4 regions of the Glutamicibacter sp. genome follow, and region 3 is predicted to be linked to each of the others. Evidence: riboswitches for the same ligand, from Rfam matches in the RefSeq annotation. Region 3 holds a riboswitch; each other region holds the start of a gene.
What was found. A riboswitch is a leader RNA that binds a small molecule or an ion and turns the genes downstream of it on or off. The one in region 3 is predicted to bind S-adenosylmethionine.

Region 1: it holds a riboswitch for S-adenosylmethionine, as region 3 does, so the genes downstream of both, ACRDT3_RS08555 (acyl-CoA dehydrogenase family protein) here and ACRDT3_RS15985 (acyl-CoA dehydrogenase family protein) in region 3, are expected to answer to the same signal.
Region 2: it holds a riboswitch for S-adenosylmethionine, as region 3 does, so the genes downstream of both, ACRDT3_RS14210 (methionine ABC transporter ATP-binding protein) here and ACRDT3_RS15985 (acyl-CoA dehydrogenase family protein) in region 3, are expected to answer to the same signal.
Region 4: it holds a riboswitch for S-adenosylmethionine, as region 3 does, so the genes downstream of both, ACRDT3_RS03015 (bifunctional o-acetylhomoserine/o-acetylserine sulfhydrylase) here and ACRDT3_RS15985 (acyl-CoA dehydrogenase family protein) in region 3, are expected to answer to the same signal.

Annotation. Positions count from the first base shown of each region.
Region 1 is NZ_JBOGEG010000010.1:68,004-70,198, forward strand. It holds gene ACRDT3_RS08555 (acyl-CoA dehydrogenase family protein) at 1-963, opposite strand, end outside; SAM riboswitch class I at 1,013-1,103, opposite strand; gene ACRDT3_RS08560 (SdpI family protein) at 1,377-1,733, shown strand; gene ACRDT3_RS08565 (GntP family permease) at 1,827-2,195, opposite strand, start outside.
Region 2 is NZ_JBOGEG010000026.1:51,367-53,561, forward strand. It holds gene ACRDT3_RS14205 (methionine ABC transporter permease) at 1-410, opposite strand, end outside; gene ACRDT3_RS14210 (methionine ABC transporter ATP-binding protein) at 427-1,233, opposite strand; SAM riboswitch class I at 1,317-1,406, opposite strand; gene ACRDT3_RS14215 (NAD(P)H-binding protein) at 1,689-2,195, shown strand, end outside.
Region 3 is NZ_JBOGEG010000035.1:35,041-37,235, forward strand. It holds gene ACRDT3_RS15980 (ABC transporter ATP-binding protein) at 1-602, opposite strand, end outside; SAM riboswitch class I at 608-710, opposite strand; SAM riboswitch class I at 978-1,069, shown strand; gene ACRDT3_RS15985 (acyl-CoA dehydrogenase family protein) at 1,085-2,195, shown strand, end outside.
Region 4 is NZ_JBOGEG010000002.1:200,421-202,615, reverse strand. It holds gene ACRDT3_RS03015 (bifunctional o-acetylhomoserine/o-acetylserine sulfhydrylase) at 1-1,038, opposite strand, end outside; SAM riboswitch class IV at 1,131-1,250, opposite strand; gene ACRDT3_RS03010 (VOC family protein) at 1,423-2,067, shown strand; gene ACRDT3_RS03005 (GNAT family acetyltransferase) at 2,129-2,195, opposite strand, start outside.

The DNA of each region.
Region 1 (2,195 bases), on a different contig from region 3:
GCCCTTGGACAGCAGTGCATCGAATTTGCGTCCCAGCTTCTCGGCCAACGCCGCCACCGCGGCGGTGCGCGCCTTGAGCTCTCCGACGGTGCGCTGGAAAATCGGATCCTGCGAGTAGGTCTCTGCCTGCGAGAACAGCCAGGCATTCTTGCGGCCCAGCAAGATCTGCTTGCCGCGGGCCAATGCACCTTCGGCGATCCCTAGGTAGAAGTTGGCAAACGCCAGCTGGATGCCTGGGGTGAGCAAGGTGGAGACCGGCTCATCGGTGACGAATCCGAGCAAGTCTCCGGCTTCAAGCCGCACGTTGTGGTAGTTCAGGGAATTCGAGGCGCTGAGCCGCTGGCCCAGGTAGTCCCAGTCATCAACGATTTCCAGGCCCTCGATATCCCGTGGCAAGACGAACGCAAGAATCTGGCCATCATAGTCGCCGCCCTCCACCAGGGCATTGATGACAATGACCTCGCCGACGCCGGAACCCGTGGAGAAACGCTTGACCCCATTCAGCCGGTAGCCATCGCCGTCCGCAGTGAGCCGCAAATCAGGGTCAACGGGGTTCACCGAGTCGCCCCAAAGCCAGCCGCCCTGCACGGTTCGCTTCCACCAGGCAGCTTGGGATTCAACCGGTGCGTAGAACGCGATGCCGGACTGGTTGATGTAGTGGTATGCCAGCAGCTGCGAGATGGAGCCATCGGCCGCGGCAAGGATGCGCACTACTTCGAAGGCTGTTTCCCAATGGGCTCCTGCTCCCCCGAATTCTGCGGGGACCAGCAGGTTCAGCAGTCCTGCTTCGCGCAGCTGCCGTACTTCGGCGAAAGGCTGCTCGTTCTTGCGGTCGCGATCCAGCGCGTCTGCGGCCAGGTTGCTTGCCAATTGTTCGGCCACTGCGCGCCAGTTGGCCAGTTCGGCGTTGTCGGCGTTCCCGGTGTAGGGAACTCTCGGCAGTTCGGTGCTCAGTACAGTCATCTTCTTCTCCCTGTCAGTTGCGGGTTCCGAAGGACGCAGAAAGTCTGCGGATCCATCGATCCTGGCGGTAGCACTACCTGTGGAATACAGGCTTGCTGCGGCGTCTCGGAGCCAGGTCTCTCAGCCGCTCTGGATGGGTTGTGCTCTGAGTCAAGCATCCTCGGACAGGGTGTGGAAAGGGTTTTGTCATACGGAGGAACCGAAGGACAAACTACGTCATCTTCGACCCATCGGACATGTCCAAACCCCGGCGGATGTGCTTCATATGACCTTCTTATTACGTCACTGCCTATCCGAAACCCAAGTCCACGGCGCTTTTTGCGAGCGCGGATGGTCAGCTCCCTTGGGACGATTGGTTAAAAGCGCGATTGATAGAATGGCTTTTCAAGAAGGCCTCGCAGAACGGACGGCAAGTGGATCCAGTAAGTGTCATTGCGTTCATTTTCGGGTTGCTGATCATAACTTTGGTGGCAGGATTTCTCGCGCCGATGGCGCGGGACCGCAAGCTTGCTCGCAATGCGGCGATCGGCATCAGGACGCGCCACACCTTGGCCAGCGACGATGCATGGCTTGCCGGGCATCAGCAGGCTGCTCCGCTGGTTGCCGCTGCCTCGTGGGCTGGCTGGGCGGCGCTGGCCATCGCCGCAGTTCTCGGCGCATTGGGCCAATTGGCTCTCTCCTTCGCCGCGACCGGTGCCGGCTACCTCGCGGTCATCACCCTGCTGATAGTTTCGGCTTCTCACGCGAATAAGGCTGCGCGCAGCATCTAGGCTGCCCGCCGTAGCCACTCCAATACTGCTTAAAGAAACGGATCGCCCCATCAACCGATGGTGCGATCCGTTTCTTGCGCGGTGGGCATGCTGCTACAGCAGCACGGATCCGAGGATCAGTACGGTCACAAATGCCGCGGTGCCCTGGATGGCGGTCGCCACGCTCAAGGTCTTGTACGCGGTGATGACCGGAATCCGGCTGAGTTGCGAAACAACCCAGAAGTACGAGTCGTTTGCATGCGAAACAACCATTGCACCGGCACCGACAGCCAGCACGGTAAGCACCATGCCCAGCTGCGAATCCAAGCCAAGCGAACCGAGCATCGGGGCGACCAGAGCAGAAGTGGTCACCATTGAAACGGTGGACGAGCCCTGCGCGGACTTCAGCGCAGCAGCGATCAAGAATGGCACGGCCAGGCCCAAGCCCAGTCCGCTGAGTGAATCGGAAAGGATCGTGGTCAG
Region 2 (2,195 bases), on a different contig from region 3:
CCAAGCTGGCTGATGTTCTGCTCCACAAAGCGGGCGAAATAGGGGATCGCATTGATGGTCAGCGGCACGATAACCGCCGCGGTGCCGATGGTGGTTCCCACAACAAATCGGGTGAACGGGATGATGGCGATCAGCAGTATGAGGAATGGGAAGGAACGGATCGTATTGACCAGCCCGTCAACGATTCGGTGCAGTCGCGGACGTGGGCGCAAACCGTTGGGAGACATTGAGTACAGCCAAATACCCAGCGGGGTTCCCAGGAGAATCGCGATCGGGATGGAGACCAGCAGCATCGCAAAGGTCTGCGCCATGGCCACCCAGATTTCCGGGGCAAGTTCGATGATGCGGTCAAGGTTGAAAGCTGCTGCGCTGCCGTTGCTCGTGGCTAGCACTACTGTCGTGAAGTTCATTGGTAATCCAGGTTCTCTATACGCGGGCTACGGTGGCAGCGAGGGCTTGGGCCTGCTTGGGCTGGCGGGTCAGCGTGATTTCGTCACTGATCAGGTAGCGGCCGATTGGCGTCGTCGGTTCAAAGCTTGGTTCTTGCAGCGAGCTCAAGGCGAACTCTTCGACTACCGCTCCGTCTTCCATGACCGAAACCTTGTCGGCAATGGCTTTAATGACGTTCATCTCGTGGGTGACGATGACGGTGGTGATGCCAAGGCTGGCGTTGATGTCGCTGAGGTACTGCAGCACCGAGGTTGTCGTTCTTGGATCCACGGCACTGGTTGGCTCATCGCACAGCAGGACCTTGGGTTCGGTGACCAGCGCGCGGGCAATGGCGATGCGCTGTTTCTGGCCGCCCGAAAGCTGTCCAGGATAGGCGGTGGCCTTGTCAGCGAGGTCTACAATGGACAGCGCTTCCAGCGCGCGTTCACGGCGTTGCTTTTTCGGAACACCGGCGAACTTCAGATTCAGCTCGACATTCTGTTGCGCGGTGCGATTGTTAAGCAGGTTGAAGTGCTGGAAAATCATCCCGATTTCGTGGCGCTGCTTTCGCAGGTCTCCTTCACTGAGCCCGGTCAGCTCGACGCCGTCCACGATGACCTGGCCCGACGTGGGACGCTGCAGCAAATTGATATTGCGCAACAGCGTTGATTTGCCGGCACCGGAAAATCCGATAATTCCGTGGATGGTTCCGGCCTGGATTTCCAGTGAGACATCCTTGACGGCTGTGAATTGATCTTTGCTCTTGCCAAAAGCGGTCGTTACGTTTTCAAGACGAATCATCATCGCTCCCTTGGTGCGTGGTTGTGCGGAGCGTACCTCGCGAGAATCATCTGTGATCCACAGATTTTCCGTCGCGAAGTGAAAGTACTCCATCGGTCCTGGCTGTAGCACCGCTCCCTTTCGGGTGGTTGCTGCGACGTCGTTGAGCCAGATCTCTCAGTCGCTCTGGATGGTGTGTGTTCGGTTGTACGAGCCGAACAATTCAAGTCTGTAGTCCATGCCCGCAGGCCGGCAAGCGTTACTTCAATCGGCGTCATCAAGTCATAGTCCGGCCGGTTCCACATGGAAATCGCGCAACAATCCACGTAGCAATCTGACATATTTCGCTACTTTTCCCTTCTATGACGGAACCTTTGGAGTTCTGCCCCCGCTCGCTGACTTTCCCCAGCAATCATGGGTGGGGAATTCGGCGATGCCTTCGATGGTTGTAGTGGATTGCAGACCAACGAGAGGACCTCATGAAGATCGCAATTACCGGTGCCACCGGACAGCTTGGAAATCTAGTCATCGACGCATTGCTGGCTCGTGGGGCGAATGCCGCTGACCTGGTCGCCATTGGCCGCTCCGAGCAGAAGCTGGAACCGCTGGCGGGCAAAGGCTTGGAAACCCGCGTTGCCGATTACAACGCCCAGCCAACTCTGGTGTCCGCACTCGAAGGCGTAGACAAGCTGCTGCTGATCTCGGCCAGCAAAGTAGGCCAGCGCGTCGCCCAGCACGAGAACGTCATCAACGCAGCCAAGCACATGGATGTCTCGCTGATCGCCTACACCTCCATTGCCAACGCCCTGACCGGCGGCATGAAGCTCGCCGACGAGCACATCGCCACCGAGCGCCTGCTTGCCGGATCCGGCATCGACTACGTGCTGTTGCGCAATGGGTGGTACATCGAGAACTACACCGACCAGCTGATGGGCTACCTCAACAGCGGCATGGTGCTCGGTGCAGCGGGCGAGGGCAAAATCAGC
Region 3 (2,195 bases):
AACGATGCGTGAATCGAGAGCAGCAGGTCCTGCATCTTCAAGCGGGTCAGGGCATCGAGCGCGCCGAAGGGCTCATCGAGAAGCAATACACCCGGGCGGCGGGCCAGTGCGCGAGCCAGCGAAACACGCTGGGCCATGCCTCCGGAGATCTCGCGCGGGCGCAGGCTGGCTGCATGGCTTAGCCCGGTCAGTTCGATCAATTCATCGATCAGCGCGTCACCGGAGCGCTTATCGGTTCCCGGCGCCAGGCCCAGTGAAATGTTCTGGCGAACCGAACGCCATGGCAGCAGCCGGGGCTCCTGGAAAGCAACGGCGCATAGCTCGTTGATGCCGTTGACCTCGCTGGCGCCGGTGCGGATGGCACCGGTAGAGGGGTGGTCCAAGCCCGAGACTGAACGCAGCAGCGTGGATTTTCCGCAGCCGCTGGCTCCAAGAATTGCCACAACTTGGCCCGCTGGAATTCGCAGGTTGATATCGGCTAGGACGGTGCGGCTTTCCTTCTTGGTGGTGAAGGTCCGGGACACGTTGCTGAACTGCACGTCCAGGGCACTTGAAGCTGAGGCGGCTGAAGCTGCCTCGGGCGCTGCAATGGTAAGAGCCATGTTCATCTCCATCGGTCCTGGCGGTAGCACCGGCCTGCGGAGCAAGAGCTCCGAAGGTGGTTGCTGCGGCGTCAAAGAGCCAGATCTCTCGGCCGCTCGGGATGGTTACTCATCTATTACAACGAGTCGAACGATTTGAACGCAAATCTCGCGTAATATGAAAAAATCTTCGACAACTACGTCACATTGCCCAGAAATTTCGTTATTTATTTTATTGAAGGTCGGTTTGGTCGACATTAGGCAAAACTTTGCAACTCATCTTCGGCAGGACGGGGGGTAGGCTGTGAAATTTGAGGATGGGCCCTTCGGGTTCTGAGGCGAAATGTGACTTCGTGGCTTGGAAACACCGGAATATTACCGTTACAAATGAATCACGACCCATCCAGAGCGGCTGAGAGATCTGGCTCCACGACGCCGCAGCAACCACCCGAAGAGCGGGACGGTGCTACCGCCAGGACCGATGGAAAGAATTGAGAACCCTGATGCCTATTGGTGAATCGCACAATGCCCTCGGGCTGGACTTCAATCAGCTCAGTGACCCTTCGCAGGTCACCGCGCTGGACCTGGACAAGTTTGAAGAACAGCTGCCGACTAGGCAATTGCTGAAAATCACCCCCGGACCAAGCGCGGACGAGCAGTACGACCGGCTGGCCGAAATCTTCCGCCCCGTTTTTGCGCAGATCGCCGCGACCGCCAAGGACCGCGACCTTAACCGCGTGCTTCCATTCGAGCAGGTAGGCCTGCTGAATCGCGAGCGTTTCGGCGCGCTGCGCCTTTCCGTTGCCGACGGGGGCTATGGTGCACGGCTGGTGGATGTCTTCCGCTTGCTCATCGAGCTTTCCGAGGCGGACTCCCACGTAGGCCAGCTGTGGCGCGCGCATATCGCATTCGTTGAGAACGTCTTGGCGCTGGATGACGAAGAACTGCGCAAGAAGTGGGTCGCTCGCATCGCTGCCGGGCAGATTATCGGCAACGCCTACACCGAACGCGGCGGCAACGCCCTGGGCACCTTGAACACCAAGGCCAGCGTCTTGGATGGACGCTGGGTGATCGACGGCGAAAAGTACTACTGCACCGGCACCATTTTCGCCGACTGGACCACCGTTGCAGTGGCCCACCCGGAGCTCGCCGGCCGCCAGATCGCTGTGGTCTCCACCCAGCGCAGCGGCGTCAAGATCCTCGACGACTGGGATGGATTCGGCCAAGGGCTCACCGGAACCGGTACCACCGAATTCCACCAGGTCCCGGTGGATTGCTTCATGCCGCAGCAGACCAATGACTCCGAAGCGGCGATCTTCCAGCTGGTGCTCATGGCCGTGCAGGCCGGCATCGCCCGCGCCGCACTGAACGACCTGCGCAGCGCGGTGCAGGCGCGCACGCGCATCTTCACCACCGGAACTGGGGTGCCGGTATACCAGGAACCCCAGGTCCTCCAGCTGGTGGGCGAAGTTTCCGCGGAGTCCTTCGCGGCCGATTCCGTGGTGATCGGCGCAGTCCTTGAAGTTGAAGCCGCCTTGGGCGATCCGGGACTGAACGACGAGGAACGCTACGCAGTATGCGAGCTGGCCGCCAACCGCGCGCAAACCGTGGTGC
Region 4 (2,195 bases), on a different contig from region 3:
CTGATCGCTGTACTTCTGCGCACGCTCATGCCAAGGCGAAGACTTCAGGCCTGCGTAAGCGACCTTCTGCACTTCCTCGCGGGCTTCGAGCCAGTTGGCAACTTCAACGGCATTCTGACCGTGGCGCTCAATGCGCAGCGACAAGGTTTCCAGACCCTGCGCGATCAAGAACGCGTTGAATGGCGCAACCGAGGAACCCAAATCGCGCAGCAACTGCACGCGGGCCTTGAGGATGTAGGCAAGATTGGCGCCTAGGATGCCGTTGACACCCAGGTCGCGGGCGAAGACCAGGCCGTTGTAGGACTCGTCCGGGGTGTTGAAGCCCGGGAAGCGTGCGGCGTCCTGGGCGAAGTCGAAGTTGCCCGAGTCCACGATGACACCGGCAATGGCATTGCCGTGGCCGCCAAGGAACTTGGTGGCCGAGTGGATCACGATATCCGCGCCCCACTCGATTGGGCGGATCAGGTACGGCGTGGCCAGGGTGTTGTCCACCAGCAGCGGCACACCGGCTTCGTGGGCGATCTCCGAAATGCCCTCGATATTCAGGACATCCTGTCGCGGGTTGGAGATGCTTTCGCCGAAGAAGGCCTTGGTGTTCGGGCGAACCGCGGCACGCCAATCGTCCAGGTTATCCGGGTCGGAGACGAAGCTGACCTCAATGCCCAGGCGCTTCAGCGTGTGCTTGAGCAGGTTCTGGGTTCCGCCATACAGGCTCGGGCTGGCAACCAGGTGGTCGCCGGCTTCCGCCAAGTTCAGGATGGCCAGGGTGGTGGCAGCCTGTCCCGAAGAGAGCAGCAGTGCGCCTACGCCGCCTTCCAGGTCAGCGATGCGGGTTTCCACCGCGTCGGTGGTGGGGTTGCCGATACGGGTGTAGATCGGTTCCAGTTCCTGCAGCGCGAAACGTGCAGCAGCGCTCTGGGCGCTTGGGAAGACGAAGGAAGTGGTTTGGAAAATCGGGAGAGCACGTGCTCCGGTAGTCGGATCCGGGGTCTGGCCGGAGTGGATCTGACGGGTTTCAAATGACCAGTTGTTGCTCATGGTTTCCTCCAAATAGCGTTTCATGACTATGGGGGTACGCCGCTGAAAAGACACCGACAGGAAGCACCGTATCGTGACGACTTCCAGGGGGTAACCCGCGCTTGTCCTTGATGCCTTGTGCATTCAAGGGCCAGGTCTTCACCCGGGGCACCCCACCGCGGTTGGAGGGTTGCCGCCCAGTAAGCCGGGGCTTGTTACTGGGACTCATGACCTGCTACCAGTTTGCCCGAAAACCGAAGATCTTTGCAACGCCAGGGCCGGACAGTGGACTCAATCGGTCATATTTCGCGAATACTGCAGGTTCATCGCAGAGTATTCGATAGCATCCGTCCACTTAGGCAACCCTAAGTAGAGACTCGCATCACATGTTGCCATGATGGGCACATGATGAGGCTAGATCACGTAAGTTATGCATGCGGCCCGGACGGGCTGTTGCCAACCGCTGAAAGAATCTCCGAGTCCTTGGGACTGGAATTCGTCAAGGGAGGCGTGCATCCACGATTCGGAACACGCAATGTCATCTTCCCGCTCAAGCACGGCCAGTACCTTGAGGTGGTTGAAGTCCTGAACCACCCGGCCAGCGACAAGGCGCCCTTCGGGCAGGCAGTTCGCGCCCGTTCGGAGCTCGGTGGCGGCTGGATGGGCTGGTGCGTCTCGGTGGAGGATCTGTCCAGTGCCGAAGATCGCTTGGGCCGCAAGTCAGTGCCGGGCAACCGAAAGTTCCCTGATGGCCGCGAACTGACCTGGCAGCAAATTGGCATCAAGGGCCTGATCGCCGATCCACAGTGCCCGTACCTGATTTCCTGGGATGAAGGATCCGAGGAGCTGCATCCTTCCAAGGCGCTGGAACCTGCCGGCGCCATCAGCCAGATCGCCATCGCCGGCTCGCGTGAACGGGTGCTGGATTGGCTGGGCCAACCGCAGAACGTCAATTTGGGCGCTGTCACCATGCAATATGAAGCGCCGAATGGCACTCCGGGCATCATGTCGGTAACCTTTGAAACCGAGTCCGGCACCGTGGTGCTGTAGGACGTTCTGGAGCGAATGCAAGTAGGCGGGGACAATGGCGTCCCCACCTACTTTCTTTTCGTTAAGACCGGTCCAAGCGTTTTCCCAGGACCACGACCTGCTGGTCTTCGAAACCCAGGCGTTCATAG